Regions from separate parts of the Georgenia sp. TF02-10 genome, predicted to be linked through region 3. Evidence: riboswitches for the same ligand, from Rfam matches in the RefSeq annotation. Region 3 holds a riboswitch; each other region holds the start of a gene.
The links. Region 3 has a riboswitch for thiamine pyrophosphate ahead of thiM (hydroxyethylthiazole kinase). Riboswitches for the same ligand answer to the same signal wherever they lie in the genome.
Positions count from the first base shown of each region.

Region 1 (5,285 bases), 120 kb from region 3:
GCGCCGGGGCGGTTCGGATCGGCTCGGTCAGGCTCCTGCCGGCCGGCGTCCGGGCGGTCCGCGTCGGCCGGGCGGGCCGGGGTCGGGACGGGCTCGTGCCTCACCATCCGGTCGCCTCCGGGGTCCGCAGCCGCTCGGCCAGGGCCATCACGACGGCGGTGAGCACCGCCAGCACGACGGCGCCGGCCAGCGCCATGCCGTAGTTCTCCGCGCCGGGGCGGCCGAGCAGCCGGAACACGACGACGGGCAGGGTGGGCCGGTCCGGCCGGGCGAGGAACGCCGTCGCGCCGAACTCCCCGAGGGAGACGGCGAAGGCGAACCCGACCGCCAGGCCCAGGCCGCGGACGAGGAACGGGCCGTCCACGGTGGCGAGCACCCGGCCCGGGGCGGCGCCGAGGGTGGCCGCCGCCTCGCGCAGCCGGGGGTCGATCGCGCGGAGCACCGGCAGGACGGTGCGCACCACCATCGGCACGGCCACCACCGCCTGCGCCAGCGGGACCAGGACCAGGGAGGAGCGCAGGTCCAGCGGGGGCCGGTCGAGGGTGATGAGGAACCCGAAGCCGACGGTGACCGCCGAGACCCCCAGCGGCAGCATGAACACCGCGTCCAGCGCGCCGGCGGCCCGGCGGGCGGCGCGGGCCCGGGGCCGGCGGGAGAGCACCAGCGCCACCGCCACGCCCACGACGATGGCGAGCACGGTGGCGTCCACCGCCACCCGCAAGGAGTTGGCGGCCGCCTCCCAGACGGTCACGGTCAGCGCGCCGGTGCCGGTGCTGCCCAGGGCGCGGTAGTTCGCCAGGCCCCACCCGCCGTCGGGCTGGTGCAGGGAGCGCACGACCAGCCCGAGCAGCGGCGCGGCCAGCAGGGCGAGGACGACGGCGGTCACGGCGGCCGGCAGCAGGTCCGGCCCGGGGCGCCGGCCGCCCCCGGCGCGGGGGGCGAGCAGGCGCAGCGGGTGGTCGGCCGGGGTGTCGCGCAGCCGCAGGGCCCGCTCCTGCCGGGCCCGGGTGCGGCCGGCCACGGCGAGCGCCGCGGCGACCACGGCGAGCTGGACGACGGAGAGCACGGCGGCCGCCCGCAGGTCCAGGAACTGGGTGGTCTGCACCCAGATCTCGGTCTCCACCGTCCCGTACCCCGGGCCGCCGAGGATGAGGACCACGCCGAAGGCGGTGGCGCAGAACAGGAACACCACCGAGGCGGCGGAGGCGATCGCGGGCGCCAGCGCCGGCAGGGTGACCGTGGCGAAGGCCCGGGCCGGGGAGGCGCCCAGGGCCCGGGCGGCCTCCTCCGCGCGCGGGTCCAGCCGGGCCCACATGCCGCCCACCGTGCGCACCACCACCGCGTAGTTGAAGAAGACCAGGGCGGCGACGACGGCGGCGAAGGTGCCGTCCAGGCCGAGGAAGCCCAGCGGCCCGCCCGCCCCGAGGAGGGAGCGGAAGGCGACCCCGACGACGACGGTGGGCAGCACGAACGGGACGGTCACCGCCGCCCGCACCAGGCCCCGGTCGGGGAAGGAGCAGCGGTAGAGCAGGTAGGCGCCGGGCAGGCCGAGAAGCACCGACACCGCGGTGCCCGCCGCGGCCTGGGCCAGGGTGATGCCGATGACCCGCCAGGTCCGCGGGCGGGCGAAGACCTCCGCGAACCCGGACAGGTCGGCGGCGCCGTCGGGGAAGAATCCGCGGGCGACCAGGGTGCCGACCGGGTAGGCGAAGAAGACGCCGAGGAAGACCAGCGGGACGGCCGCGGTCAGGCCCCAGCCGAGCAAGGACGGCGCGCGGCCGGCCAGCGGCCGGCGGGCGGGGCGCTGCCGGGCGGGAGCCGGCGTGGGCCTGGGGGCGGGCGGCGCGGGTGCGGTTGCGGCCATCACCCGACCACGATCTCGGTCCAGGCGGTGACCCACTCCTCCCGGTGGGCGGCGATGTCGGCGGGGTCCACCTGGTGCGGGTCCTCGGCCAGCGGGGCGTGCGCGGCCCACTCCTCGGGCAGCGGCACGTCGGCCACCGGGTACATGTACATCTGGCCCGGGATGTCCTGCTGGACGGGGTCGGAGAGCAGGAAGTCGACGAAGGCGCGTGCGCCCTCGGGGTTGGCCGCCCCGGCGATGACGCCGGCGTACTCCACCTGCCGGAAGCAGGTGTCGAGCAGCGCGCCGGTGCGCGGCTCCGCGTCGTCCTCGGGCACCTCCGCCGCCGGGGAGGAGGAGTAGGAGACGACCAGCGGGCGGGGGCCGGCGCCCTCGGAGCCGGAGAAGTCCACGTAGTAGGCGTCCGACCAGCCCTCGGCCACCCGCACCCCGTTGGCGGCCAGGTCCGTCCAGTACTGCTGCCACCCGTCGGTGCCGAACGCACCGATGGTGGCGAGCAGGAAGGCCAGGCCGGGCGAGGAGGTGGCCGGGTTGGTGACGACGAGCAGGTCCCGGTAGGCCGGGTCGGTGAGGTCCGCCAGGGTGCGGGGCTCGGGGATGCCGCGGTCGGCGAACCAGGCGTGGTCGACGTTGACGCACACGTCCCCCCGGTCCACCGCGGTGAGGTGGCCCTCGTCGTCGACGGCGTTCTCGGCCACCCCGGCGGGGGCGTCGGCCGGGGTGTAGGGGTCAAGCACGCCGGCGTCGATGGCGCGGGCGGCGAAGCTGTTGTCGATGCCGTAGACGACGTCGCCGAGGGGGGAGTCCTTGGTCAGCACGAGCTGGTTGACCAGCGCCCCGCCGTCGCCGGGGGCGACCATGGTGAGCCGGTAGCCGGTGTCCGCCTCGAACTGGTCGAGGAGGTCCTGGCTGACGCTGAACGAGTCGTGGGTGACGACCGTGAGCTCCCCGCCCGCGGCGGTGCCGGTGCCGTCACCGGTGCCGCCGGGGGTGTCGCCGTCGTCGCCGCCCCCGCCGGTGAGGCTGCACGCGCCGAGCACGGCGGTGGCGGCGAGCGCGGCGAGGGCGGTGCGCCGACGGCGGGTGCGGGCGGTTGAGCGGTGGCTGGTGCGGGCGGCCGAGCGGTCGCTGGTGGTGGTCATGGCTCCTCCTGGCGGGGAGGGGCTGCACCCCGGGCACGGCGGGCGTGCCCGGGGTGCCTGGAGAGATATCCCGACTTCCTTCGCCGGTGCTAACCGGGCAGGTTCGAGGGTCTGCGTTGCCGCACTCTCAGCGCCTCGCGGCGCTCCCCTGTCGTTTCGCCGGCGAGCCTACCAGGGCCGGAGCGACCTCAGTGCTTGTCGACCCGCTTCTCGGCGGGGTAGACCTTGGCGGCGCCCTTCAGGGCGTAGTGCCGGGCCAGGCCCAGCAGCGCACCGGAGACCGCGGCGAAGACGATGACCTGCCACGCGCCGACGTCGGGGTCGTCCTCGTCGGTCGGGGGCTCGTGCCCGGTGATGGCCTTCCAGCCGCCGTCGACGATCTTGTTCGTCAGCACCCCGGCCGCCAGCAGCGCCCCGGTGCTGATGAGCCTCCAGCCCATGTCCATTGCATCTCCGTCGGTAGTGGTTACTGCCCACCGTCGATCATGCCCGAACGGCGGCGGTCCTGCTCAGCGGGGCGGCGGGGTGGGCCGACGCACCCGGGCCGGGGGTCGACCCGCCGGCCGATGCGGCACGTACGGGCGGGCGGGGCGCCGGGCGCCGCCTCACCCGCGGACGGCGCCGCCGTCGGCGTCCGGGGCCGAGCTGCCGCCGGCGTCCCGGGCGGTGCGGCCGTCGCCGTCGAAGCCCTCGGCGGACCGCTGGGCGGCGGCCAGGTCCTCGGTGAGCTCGTCCACCACCAGGTGGTCCGGGTCAACCTTGCCGGTCCGGTACCCAGCGCGGCCGACCATGTGGGCCGAGATCGGCGCGGTGATGAACTGGAACGCGACGACGAGCACCAGGGTCCAGGCCACCACCGAGTCCTGCACCACCAGGGCGAGGCCGGCCATCATCAGCGTCAGCCCCAGCACCTGGGGCTTGGCCGCGGCGTGCATCCGGGAGAGCAGGTCCCGGAAGAAGCTCACCGAGATCGCGGCGACGAGCGTCAGGGTCGCCCCGAGCACGAGCAGGGCGGTGCCCGCGGCCTCGGCCGCCGTGGCCCAGGTCATCGCTCCCCCTCGGTGGCCGGCCTCGCGGTCGGCCCGGTGCTCGGCGGCTCGGCCCGCGGTACCGGGCCGCCGTCGGCCGGCTCGGCCCGCGGCGCCCCGCCGCCGTCGACCGGCCCCCCGCGGGGCGTCCCGCCGTCGACCGGCCCGGCCCCGGGAGCCCGGCCGGCGACGCCCGTCCGCTCCTCCTCCTCGGCCGGCCCGCCGGGCAGGCCGTCCTCGTAGCCGCGCTCGCGCAGGTCCGCGGCGTCCGGGTCGTGCACCGGGGCGTCCTCGTCGGCCATGCTCTGCTGCGCGGCGAGGAGCTCGCGCAGCTCCTCCCGGCTCAGGATGCGTGCCTCGTCGGGCCGGTCCACGGGCACGAACCGGGCGATGGTCACCGACCCGACGAACCCGACGACGGCGAGCACCACGAGCACGGGGAGCAGGTCGCTGCGGTCCTCCGCCGCGGAGATGACGGCGACGACGCCGAGCACCACGGCGGTGATCACGTCCAGGGCGACGACCCGGTCGAGCATGCTCGGGCCGCGCTCCATCCGGACCAGGGCCACGATCCCGGCCAGGCCGAGCGCGATCCCGCAGTAGAGGAAGGCGACGGTCTGGGCTGTCACCGGCGCACCTCCGGCGCGCTCGCCAGCCGGCCGGCCCGCGGGGAGGACCCGGGCACGAACCCGGCCTCGAGGAGCTCCTCGCGGGAGGCGAGGGCCCGCAGGATGCGTTCCTCCTGCGCGAGCACCGTGTGGTGCGCCTGGTCCAGCCCGCCGGCCAGGTCGAGGTCGAAGATGTGGATGTACAGCATGCCCAGGAGCCGGTGCGCCTCGACCACGATCGACCCCGGGACCAGCGAGGTCATGCCGGCCGTCATGGTCAGGTAGGTGTCGGAGTGCGAGCGCAGCTGCACCCGGATGACCGCGCCGGTGGGCTGGCGCCGGCGCAGCGTCATCCAGCTGATCTGCAGCGAGGCCACCACCACGTCGTAGGCGAACCGGGCGGCGAGGCGCACCACCCCCCAGGGCCGGAACCGTCCGTCGAAGGGCAGCCGGGGCAGCGGCATGACGGTGGTGACCACCAGCGCCACGACCAGGCCGAGCATGACGTTGGCCCAGGTGATCTCCCCCCACAGCAGCACCCAGACGATGGTCAGCCAGGCCAGCATGCCCCAGGAGGTGCGGGGCCAGCGGCGGGCGGGCGGCGCCGTCGTCATCCCTCCCCCTCCTCCGCCACCTGCCGGGA
Region 1 is NZ_CP094289.1:3,865,793-3,871,077, forward strand. It holds gene MF406_RS17610 (ABC transporter ATP-binding protein) at 1-107, opposite strand, end outside; gene MF406_RS17615 (iron ABC transporter permease) at 101-1,864, opposite strand; gene MF406_RS17620 (thiamine ABC transporter substrate binding subunit) at 1,864-3,006, opposite strand; TPP riboswitch at 3,065-3,166, opposite strand; gene MF406_RS17625 (DUF4235 domain-containing protein) at 3,195-3,452, opposite strand; gene mnhG (monovalent cation/H(+) antiporter subunit G) at 3,612-4,055, opposite strand; gene MF406_RS17635 (monovalent cation/H+ antiporter complex subunit F) at 4,052-4,663, opposite strand; gene MF406_RS17640 (Na+/H+ antiporter subunit E) at 4,660-5,256, opposite strand; gene MF406_RS17645 (Na+/H+ antiporter subunit D) at 5,253-5,285, opposite strand, start outside.
Region 1: linked by a shared signal. The riboswitch ahead of MF406_RS17620 (thiamine ABC transporter substrate binding subunit) and the one ahead of thiM (hydroxyethylthiazole kinase) in region 3 are both predicted to bind thiamine pyrophosphate.

Region 2 (5,285 bases), 650 kb from region 3:
AGTAGAAGAACACCAGGCCCGCGCCGAGCAGGCCGGCGACGGCGAACACGGCCCACCCGAACCGGCGGTACCGGGTCAGCGCGAACGGCAGCTCGCTGCCGGCGCCCTGGATCGCGGCGGCGATCATCAGGGTGGGCCCGACCGGTGAGCCGAGGAAGACGACCTCGACGACCGAGGCGATGACCTCCGCGGCGATGCCGGCGAACGGCCGGCGGATGATCGCCACGGCGATGGGGGCGACGAGCAGCCACCCGCCGAAGAGGACGTGCTGGGCCAGGTCCCCGGCCGGGCCCATGAGGATGCTCAGCCCGTTCCAGGCCTGCACGAGGGCCCAGTAGGCGAACCCGAAGACGACGCCGAGGACGACCATGAGGACCAGGTCCGCCATGGCCCAGCCGGGGCGGCGGGTGGCGGGCGGGGTGTGCGGCGCGGCCATCTCCGCCGCCCTCAGGCGCCGGCCGCCGTCGGCGAGCCGACGGAGACGGTCAGGTGGCTGACGACGTGCGGGACGACCGCGCCGACCTGGGCCCACGCGTCGACGGCGGTGGCCAGGACGTCGGCGACGTCCCCGGTGAGCCGGGTGGCGTAGTGCGCCGGGCTGCTCGCGGTGCCCCGGGCCGTCGCCGCCCGGATGGCGGCCTCGATGTGGGCCATGTGGTCCCCGGCATCGGTGCCGCCGTCGAGCAGCGGGTAGAGCGACCACTGGGCCGCCGCCCGGATCCCGGTCGGCTCGACCTGCACCGGTGCGGGACGGGGCAGCCCGGTCACGGCGAGGTCGCAGGCCACCTCACCGGGGCAGCCGCGGGAGAACAGCACGTGGGCCACCACGTGCCCGCCGCCGGAGCGGCGGTGGGCCGCCGCGACGACGGCGGTGAGGTAGTCGACGAGACGCTGCTCGGCCGGTTCGGTGCGGGCGCCGACGTAGGTGCTCACCTCGTCGGTGTCCAGGACGAGGCCCTCGGTGCGGCCGGCGGCCGCGGCGTCGGCCAGGGCCCCGCCGATGACCTCGACGAAGGCGTCGGTGTGCGGGTGGACGCTGAACCGCATGCCGATGCCGAGCTGCTCGGGCGTGGCGCCGGCGGCGGTGCGGTCGTCGGTCTTGGTGCTCATCACGGTCCCTCTCTCGGGCCCGCGGGTACTGCGAGACCCGCCGACGCGCCACGCGTCGGGCGGGTGCCCTGCTCCCTACGCCGGTACGAACCGGATCAGGTAAACGGGTCTGCGGACTCTCCGCACTCTCAGCGCGCTGGGCGCTCCCCGGGGGTGCTGCGACCGTACCACCAGGTCCCGCCGGCGCCTGCGCCGTCGCATGCGGACGACGGCGGTGCGGTGCTGGTCAGCGGTCGACGCGGGCCCCGCCGCCGGCGGCGAGCTTGAGGACCTCGGCCTTGGTGGCCATGGTCGTGTCGCCCGGGGTGGTCATGGCCAGGGCGCCGTGGGCGGCGCCGTACTCCACGGCGGTGGCCAGCGGCTGGCCGTCGAGCAGGCCGTAGATGAGGCCGGAGGCGAATGAGTCGCCCCCGCCGACCCGGTCCATGATCTCCAGGTCCTTCCGGTGGGTCGCCTGGACCACGCCGGTGGCCGGAGACCAGGCGATCGCGCCCCAGTCGTTGCGGGAGGCGGAGCGCACGGTGCGGATCGTGTTGCCGATGACCTTGAAGTTCGGGTAGGCGGCGGCCACCTTGTCGATCATGGCGGCGAACTTCTCGACCTCGAGGGTGGAGAGGTTCTCGTCGACCCCCTCGACCTCGAAGCCGAGGGCGGCGGTGAAGTCCTCCTCGTTGCCGATCATGACGTCGATGTGCTCGGCGATCGCCTTGTTGACCTCCTGGGCCCTGGCCTGCCCGCCGATCGACTTCCACAGCGAGGGCCGGTAGTTCAGGTCGTAGGAGACGACGGTGCCGTGCTTCTTCGCGGCGGTCACCGCCGCGAGCACCGTCTGGGCCGACGTCGGCGACAGCGCGGCGTAGATCCCGCCGGTGTGCAGCCAGCGCACCCCGAGGTCGCCGAAGAGGTGGTCCCAGTCGACGTCGTCCGGGCCGAGCTGGGCGGCGGCGGTGTGCCCCCGGTCGGAGACCCCCACCGCGCCGCGCACCCCGAACCCGCGCTCGGTGAAGTTCAGCCCGTTGCGCACGCTGCGGCCGATCCCGTCGTAGGGCACCCACCTGATGAGCTGCGTGTCCACCCCGCCGGCGAGGATGAAGTCCTCCACCAGGCGGCCGATCTCGTTGTCGGCCAGCGCGGTCACCACCGCCCCGCGCAGCCCGAACGCCCGGCGCAGGCCGCGGGTGACGTTGTACTCCCCGCCGCCCTCCCAGGCCCGGAACGAGCGCGCGGTGCGGATCCGCCCCTCCCCGGGGTCCAGCCGCAGCATCACCTCTCCCAGCGACACGGCGTCGTAGCGGCACTCCTCGGCGGGGCGCAGGTTCAGCGCCGCGATCTCGGCGGGCAGGTCGGCAACACTCACGGGAACACTCCTCAGGTCTCGATATCGATCGCCCGCGGTCGGGACCGCCGCGGGCTGCGGCCGGCGCTGCCGGCCGAACGTGGTCCATTGATGCCGCCGACGACGCCGGGCGGGACGTGACGCTCGACGCGGCCGGCCGTGACTCCCCGGTCAGGCCGGCGCCGGTGCCAGACGCTGCGCCAGCGCGACGGCCTCGGAGGTCAGCCGGGTTACCTCGGCGAGGTCCCCGGCCGCGACCAGGTCCCGCGGCACCATCCACGACCCGCCCACCGCCGCGACCGCGGGGAGCGCCAGGTAGTCGGCCAGGTTCTTCGGGCCGACCCCACCGGTCGGCACGAACCGCACCCCACCGAACGGGGCCGCGAGCGCCTTGATCGCCGGGGCACCTCCGGAGGTGCCGGCCGGGAAGAACTTCACCGTCGTCAGCCCGAGCTCGAGTGCCGCCTGGATCTCCGTGGCGGTCACCGCGCCGGGCAGCGCCAGCACTCCGTGCTCGCCGCAGCGTTCGACCACCGCCCGGCTCAGCCCCGGGGAGACGACGTAGCTCGCGCCCGCCGCCACTGCCTGGTCGACCTGCTCGACCGTCAGGACGGTGCCAGCGCCGACAAGGATGTCGCCCCGCTCGGCCATCATGCGGATCGACTCGGCGGCGGCAGCGGTCCGGAACGTCACCTCCGCGACCGGTAGGCCACCGGCCACGAGGGCGCCGGCCAGCCCGTCGGCCTGGGCGGCGTCGTCCAGGACCACCACCGGCACCAGGCGAGCGGCGCTCAGCACCGACAGAACGTCCATGACTACTCCTTCGTAGGCAGGTACCTGACAAGGCAGGTATCTCGGTCGTAGGTGAGTGCTTCCTGCATGGTGGAACTTGCATCCGTATAGCGGGACCGACGCTAGCACGAACCAGGTCGGTGCTCCCGGGAATCAGATCTCACCGCCGGGTCAAAGCGGTGACAACAGCCGCGTGCGATACCCGCTGGCGCGCCGCTCGCGGGTCCGGCGCTTCCGCGAGCGCTGCGACCCAGGCAGTGCCTGCGCAGGTGGCTGCGCGGGGAGTCCCGCGTTCTGGCCGCTACGGTCCTGGGGTGGGTCACGATCGCGACCGGACCGCCGTCGGCCAGCAGTTCGACCTGTTCGGCGTCCCGGAGCCGGCGGACTGGCCCGACCAGCAGCCGGTCGAGCATCCGCCGGAGCCGCCTGGGCATGAGCCGGCTGACCAGACCGGGCGGGAGGCGGCGGGCCAGAGCGGGCCGGAGCCGGCGGGCCAGAGCGGGCAGCCCGGGATCGACCGGTTCGTCGGGCTCGTCCGCCGGATGCTGGACCGCGCGGACTTCCTCCTGCCGTGGGTCGCCGGTCAGCGGCAGTTCCGCGAGGACAACTACCAGATGGCGTCCGCGGCTCAGCTGGAGGACCTGTTCTTCGACACGTTCGGCACCTACCTGCGGGAGAACCATCCCGACGTCCAGCTCCGGCGCCGCAGCGGCAAGGAGACCTGGGACTACGGCCTGGACGACCTGCTGCTGAGCCACAAGGAGAACATGCAGCCCGGCTTCGCGGTGTGGTGGACGGGCGGCACGCGGGTGGGAAACCGGTACGAGCCCGTCCGGGACACCTGGCGCTACGAGCACTCCGTCGTGCTCGTCTACGCCGGGATCCGCGGCAGCCTCCGGTGGACGGCCGCATCGTCGGCCGCGGCACCCGACGGCGAAGGCTCGCAGACCGGGCGGTTCGCGGGGAACCTCGGGCTGCAGAAGATCAAGAAGCGCGCGATCACGCCGGGGCGTCACGACCTGGTCCTGGCGCGACCGATCTCGGCCCGCGAGCTCGAGGTGACGGACCGGTGGGTGACCGGCGCGTGGGAAGACCTGTCGTTCCACGACATGTGGCCGCGGCTGGGTGGCGACCACATCGCCACCCAGGACCTGTGGCTGGCCACCCCGCCGAAGAGCCGGCGAGCCAGACCCGGGGCAGCTGCGCGGCCCGCCGAGGTGCTGACCCTGGACGCGGCACCCCTGCTGCCCGGCGTCTACGTCCTGCCCGCCGAGGACCTCCAGGAGCTCCCGCTGGTGGCCAACAACCGGGCCCACTCGGTCGACGAGCGGTTCGTCGAAGGGCTGATGCGTCGAGCCGTGGCGGCGGGCCGGTTCGTGCCCGTCCCGCTGTGGTTCGCCCACTTCGCCGACGCCCAGCCGCCGAACCTGTACAGCATCCAGCGCCAGCAGTTCGAGGCGCTGTTCGCCGCCCGACGCCGCCGCTGATGCCCGCGCGCGCATGCACCGCGACTCCCCGGTCGGGAGCCGCCCGCGCTGAGCCCTCCGGTCAGGGGCCCGCCCGCGCCCCTGGGCGCTCGTCCCCGCCGGGACCTCTGCGCGGTGCTACCCGACCAGGACGGCGTCCGGCCGCTGCACGCCGTCGGCGGCGACGGTGCTGGCGCCAGCACCCGCGCCCGTGACGACCGCGCGTGCCAGGCCGGGCGCCACGGCCGTCACGTCCTCGAGGTGCTGGCGCACGTGCTCACGCAGGACGTAGCTGGCCGCCCCGACGTTCACCCCGTTTCCCATCTGCTTGTACGACGCCGCGTCCGGCTGGCTCCCGAAGTCGAACGAGTCGTCCAGCCCCTGCAGCCGAGCGGTCTCCCGCGGGGTCAGCCGCCGACGACGGCTGCCGATGATGCTGGTCTGGGTGATCGCCACCAGCGCCGGGACGTAGGTCGGGCGCTTCGCCCGGATGCCGGAGGGGCGGAAGTGCATGAGCGTGTCCCACAGCGACCCGGTCTGCTGCGCCTGCCACTCGAGCTTGCGCCGGGAGGCGGGCACGC
Region 2 is NZ_CP094289.1:437,512-442,796, reverse strand. It holds gene MF406_RS02020 (ECF transporter S component) at 1-436, opposite strand, end outside; gene MF406_RS02015 (Ykof family thiamine-binding protein) at 448-1,110, opposite strand; TPP riboswitch at 1,164-1,270, opposite strand; gene MF406_RS02010 (sugar kinase) at 1,337-2,467, opposite strand; gene eda (bifunctional 4-hydroxy-2-oxoglutarate aldolase/2-dehydro-3-deoxy-phosphogluconate aldolase) at 2,618-3,259, opposite strand; gene MF406_RS02000 (hypothetical protein) at 3,553-4,725, shown strand; gene MF406_RS01995 (DNA cytosine methyltransferase) at 4,843-5,285, opposite strand, start outside.
Region 2: linked by a shared signal. The riboswitch ahead of MF406_RS02015 (Ykof family thiamine-binding protein) and the one ahead of thiM (hydroxyethylthiazole kinase) in region 3 are both predicted to bind thiamine pyrophosphate.

Region 3 (5,285 bases):
CGACGTGGAGGCCGAGCGGCAGCGGGAGGCCCGCGAGTACGCCCGCCGCCAGCGCGCGGCCGGGCTGGAGCCGGTCAACGAGAAGGAGCTGCGCGCCAACGCCGAGCGGGCCGGCGCGGCGGCGCCGGCCGCCGGCTGACCCGGCCTGGTCGGCGGCGGCACCAACGTCCCGACGGCGGTGCCGGGTCGGTCTCCCGACGGCGGTGCCGCCGGATCGTTCTCCCGACGGCGTCCGCCGGGCCGGTCGCCGTCGGGCAGTCCCGGCCGGGTCGGCGTCCCGCCGCCCACCCCCGGCTCTGGTTGCGGCGCCCGCGCCCGGCCCCGACCCTGAGGTATGGCTGAGGACTACGACGTCATCGTGATCGGTGGCGGCTCGACCGGGGAGAACGCCGCCGACTACGCCCACCGCGGCGGCCTGCGGGTGGCGCTGGTGGAGGAGGCGCTCGTCGGCGGGGAGTGCTCCTACTACGCGTGCATGCCCTCCAAGGCGTTGCTCCGCCCGCCCGCGGCGCTCGCCGCGGCCCGCCGGGTCGAGGGCGCCGCGGCCGCCGTCACCGGCCAGCTCGACGTGCCCGGCGTGCTCCGCCGGCGCACCTCCTTCACCCACGACTGGGACGACGGCAGCCAGGTCCAGTGGGCCGAGGGTGCCGGCCTGGACCTGATCCGCGGGCGGGCCCGGCTTGCCGGCGAGCGGCGGGTGGCGTTCACCGGGACCGACGGCGGCCCGGAGCGTGAGCTCACCGCCCGGCACGCCGTCGTGCTCGCCACCGGCTCCGAGCCGGCCGTCCCGCCGATCGAGGGCCTTAACGGCATCCGGTACTGGACCACCCGCGAGGCGACCGCGGCGGACGAGGTGCCCGACCGGCTCCTCGTCATCGGTGCCGGCGCCGCCGGCACCGAGCTGGCCCAGGCCTACGCCCGCCTCGGCGCCCAGGTCACCGTCCTGGCCCGGTCCACCGTGCTGGCCGCGCTGCCCGAGCCGGTCGGCCAGGCGGTCACCGCCGCCCTGGCCGGCGACGGCGTCGACGTCCACGCCGGCGCCGCCGTCCAGCGGGTCGCCCGGCCGGAGGGCGACGGCGGCCCGGTCGTCGTGCACCTGGCCGACGGCGGGTCGGTGGTCGGGGACGAGCTGCTGGTGGCCACCGGGCGCCGCCCGCGCACGGCCGGGCTGGGGCTGGCGAGCGTCGGTGAGGACCCGGGCGACGGCGCCGCGCTGGAGGTGGACGAGACCGGCTTGGTCACCGGGGTGCCCGGGCAGTGGCTCTACGCCGCCGGCGACGTCACCGGGCACGCGCCGCTGACCCACATGGGCAAGTACGCCGCCCGCGTCGTCGGGGACGCCATCGTCGCCCGGGCCGCGGCCGGGCAGGGGCCCGGCGCCGACGGCCGAGCCGGCGGCCAGGAGAGCAAGCCGGACGACGGCGACGCGGGCCACCGGGACGATGCCGGGGCCGGCGGCCGGGACGACAAGCCGGACGGCGGGGCCGGCCACCCGGACGGCAAGCCGCGCTGGGCGCCGGACCCTGCACGCCCGCCTGCCTGGGCCCACGCGGACCAGGCCCCGCCCCGGTGGAGCCCCTGGTCCGCCGACTCCCTGGACACGGCCGTGACCCAGACCGTCTTCACCGACCCGGGCGTCGCGCAGGTGGGGCTGACCGCGGAGGCGGCCCGCGAGCGGGGGATCGCCGTCCGCACCGTCGAGCAGGACATCGGTGCCGTGGCCGGCGCGGCGGTGCTGGCCGACGGCTACGCCGGGTGGGCGCAGCTCGTCATCGACGACGAGCGGGACGTCGTGCTCGGCGCGACCTTCGTCGGCCAGGAGGTGGTGGAGATGCTGCACGCGGCGACGGTCGCCGTCGTGGGGGAGGTGCCGCTCGGCCGGCTCTGGCACGCCGTGCCCGCCTACCCCACGGTGAGCGAGGTGTGGTTGCGGCTGCTCGAGGCCGACCGCGCCCGCTGACCAGGCAGGGCCGTCAGGACCGATCGAGCCGGTGTTCGCCGAGGTCCTGGTCCGGTCATGGCTGTGGAAACCGACCGGACCGAAGAAGCGGTCGAGGGCAGACGACGGGTCGTGCTGATCGCGGGCGGGCAGATCGCCGAGCGCGGCGCGCGCGAGCGCGCGGAGGCCCTCCCTCTCGCGCCGCCATGCAGTGGTGCGGCTGTCAGGGCACAGCGGGGCGGACTGATCAGGTGAGCGCCTCGTGGTCACGATCGTGGCGATTGGTCATCGCCGCCCTCGCCGGCATAGCGGCGGGCGCGATCGGCCGCGGGTTCCTCCCGCCGTTCGTCCTGGACGACCCCTTCTGGCGCGCCTTCTGGGCCGGGCCGCCAGCGGCCGGCGTGTTCGCCCTCGCCGGCGCCGGCGTCGCCTACGGCGCGGCCAGGACCGCCACCAAGACAGCCCGACGCGGCGCCGAGCGTCAGGAGTGGTGGGACCGAGCGGAGTGGGCGATGAACCTGGCCCGGTCCAAGAAGGAGATCGATCGAGTGATCGCGCTGCGGGCGCTCATCGCTCTGGCCGGCGAAGCCACTGCGGTCGAGGCAGAGATGGTGGTCGCCGTGACGGAAGCCGTCGTAGGCGACGATGACGTAGACAGCAGCAGTCCGACAGCGAAGAATGAGCGGAGGAGGTGGTGGTCGTGACGGAGAAGAAGTGGCCGAGCGCCTTCGCCCGAGCGATCGCCGCAGGCGAGGCCGACCCGATCACTCCCGAGGAGCGCGAGCTGGTGGCGATCCTCCGCCGGCGTTTCGAGGAGAGGTTCGGGAAGGACTTCGGCAGCGACGTCACGGGGGATTTTGAGGCGAAGCCCAGGCGGATGACGCGCTCGGAGCGCAAGCGGCGGGCGCGCAAGAGCGCCTAGCGAAGACGACCCCGAGAGGGACCGCACCCGCGTTGGGGTGCGGTCCCTCTCTGCGGCAGCTCAGGCCGCGGCATGCACGTCGCGGCAGCGCAGCACGTGCTGGCCGCCTCGGGTCTGCTCGAGACCTGCAACGTGCTGTCCGTACAGCAGCACGGCCAGGTAGCGGCTGCTCACAGGTCCTCCAGGAGGTCGGAGAGCTCGCTGTTGCGACGCTGCGGTGTGACGGTGAGGTCCAGACCGAGCGCGTCGAGGGTGTCGAGGACCTTGCCGAGCTCGGCCCGTTGCCCCTGCCCGCGCTCGAGCGTGATGAGCCATCGGCGACTGACGCCGGCGCGCTCGGCGAGCTGGTTCTGGGTGAGTCCCTCGCGCGTGCGGGCGCCGCGGATCGCCGCCCCGATCTGGGCGGGTGTGGTGAACGCGATGTCGGCCATGCAGGTGATCGTACGTGCACATTGGCTGGATGTGCAAGAACGGTAACCCCTGTCAGGGGTGCACGAGCGGTTACACCCGGTCCCCATGTGTTGCCCGGCAGGTCAGCCAGGACCTCCTCGGCGTCGCCAACGTCCCCGCCAGCGGGCGTGACGGCGTGCCCGCCCCGGCCGGGAATAGCGGGTAGCGTGGGCGACGACCACCGACACGGGGTGCCCCGCGGGGCTGAGATCACACCCGTCGAACCTGATCTAGTTCGTACTAGCGAAGGGATGTCGCGCATGACGCGCACGCCAGAAGACCTCATCGACTTCACCTGCTCGGCGCTGGACGGGGTGCGCGCCCAGGCGCCCCTCGTGCACTCCATCACCAACGGCGTGGTGATGAACTTCACCGCCAACGCGCTGCTCGCGCTCGGGGCCGCGGCCGCGATGGTGGACATCCCGGGGGAGGCCGGCCCGTTCGCGCGGGTCGCCTCGGGGCTGCTCGTGAACCTGGGGACCCCGGCCGCCGAGGAGCGGGAGGCGATGCTCGAGGCGGTGACGGCGGCGAACGAGGCGGGGACGCCGTGGGTGCTCGACCCGGTCGCGGTCGGCTCGCTGCCCGTCCGCACGCCGCTCGGCCACACCCTGCGGGACCTGTGCCCCACCGTGGTGCGGGGCAACGCGTCCGAGATCATCGCGGTGACCGGCTCGGGTGCGGGCGGCCGCGGCGTCGACGCGTCCGACGGCGTGGACGCAGCCGTGGCGCCCGCCCGCTCGCTCGCGCAGACCACCGGGGGAGTCGTCGCGATCTCCGGGCCGGTCGACGTCGTCACCGACGGGCGGGACCTGGTCCGGATCGCCAACGGCGACGCGCTGCTCACGCGGATCACCGGCGGCGGGTGCGCCCTCGGCGCGGTGATGGCCGCCTTCGCCGCCGTCGACGCGGACAGGTTCGCCACCACGGTCGCCGCGGTCACCGTCTACACGGTCGCCGCCGAGCTCGCCGCGGCCCGCGCGACCGGTCCCGGGAGCTTCGGCGTCGCGTTCCTCGACGCGCTCGCCGCCGTCGACGCGGACGCGGTCCGCGACCGGGCGGCGATCTCGTGAGCACCGACCTGTCGCTGTACCTGGTGACGGACTCCCGCCTCGCCGCGGCGGCCGGTCACGACGTGGTCGAGCTGGTGCGCGCCGCGGTCGACGGCGGGGTGACGGCGGTGCAGGTGCGGGAGAAGGATGCCCCCGCGCGGGCGTTCCTCGACACGGTGCTGCGCGTGGCCGACGTCGTCCCGCCGCCGGTGGCCATCCTCGTCAACGACCGGGTGGACGTGTTCCTCGCCGCCCGAGCCGCGGGTGCCCCGGTCGCCGGGGTGCACGTGGGGCAGGCGGACCTCCCGGTGGACGCGGTGCGCGCGATGATCGGCGCGGACGCGACCCTCGGGCTGAGCGCCGCCACCGACAAGCAGCTGGCGGCCGCCGCGGCCAGCCCCGCACGGGTCGACTACGTCGGCATCGGTGCGCTGCACGCCACCGCCACCAAGCAGGACGCCCCGGCGCCGCTCGGCCACCCGGAGCTCGCCCGGCTGGTGGCCGCGAGCGGGCTGCCCGCCGTCGCGATCGGCGGCGTGCGGCCAGCCGACCTGCCGGCGATCCGGGCCGCCGGGGCGGCCGGGGCCGCCGTCGTCTCGGCGATCTGCTCCGCACCCGACCCCGCGGCCGCGGCCCGCGAGCTGCGGGTGGCGTGGGAGGGGGCCGCGTGAGGGGGCCGGTGCGGGTCCCGCGGGTGCTGAGCATCGCCGGCACCGACCCGACCGGCGGCGCGGGCATCCAGGCCGACCTGAAGAGCATCGCCGCGAACGGCGGCTACGGCATGGCCGTGGTCACCGCCCTGGTCGCCCAGAACACCCGCGGAGTGCGCTCGGTGCACGTGCCGCCCGTGCGCTTCCTCGCCGAGCAGCTGGACGCGGTGTCGGACGACGTCGAGATCGACGCGGTCAAGATCGGCATGCTCGCG
Region 3 is NZ_CP094289.1:3,744,807-3,750,091, reverse strand. It holds gene MF406_RS17115 (acyl-CoA dehydrogenase) at 1-139, shown strand, start outside; gene MF406_RS17110 (NAD(P)/FAD-dependent oxidoreductase) at 335-1,960, shown strand; gene MF406_RS17105 (hypothetical protein) at 2,191-2,643, shown strand; gene MF406_RS17100 (hypothetical protein) at 2,640-2,861, shown strand; gene MF406_RS17095 (helix-turn-helix domain-containing protein) at 3,032-3,292, opposite strand; TPP riboswitch at 3,489-3,580, shown strand; gene thiM (hydroxyethylthiazole kinase) at 3,572-4,381, shown strand; gene thiE (thiamine phosphate synthase) at 4,378-5,031, shown strand; gene MF406_RS17080 (bifunctional hydroxymethylpyrimidine kinase/phosphomethylpyrimidine kinase) at 5,028-5,285, shown strand, end outside.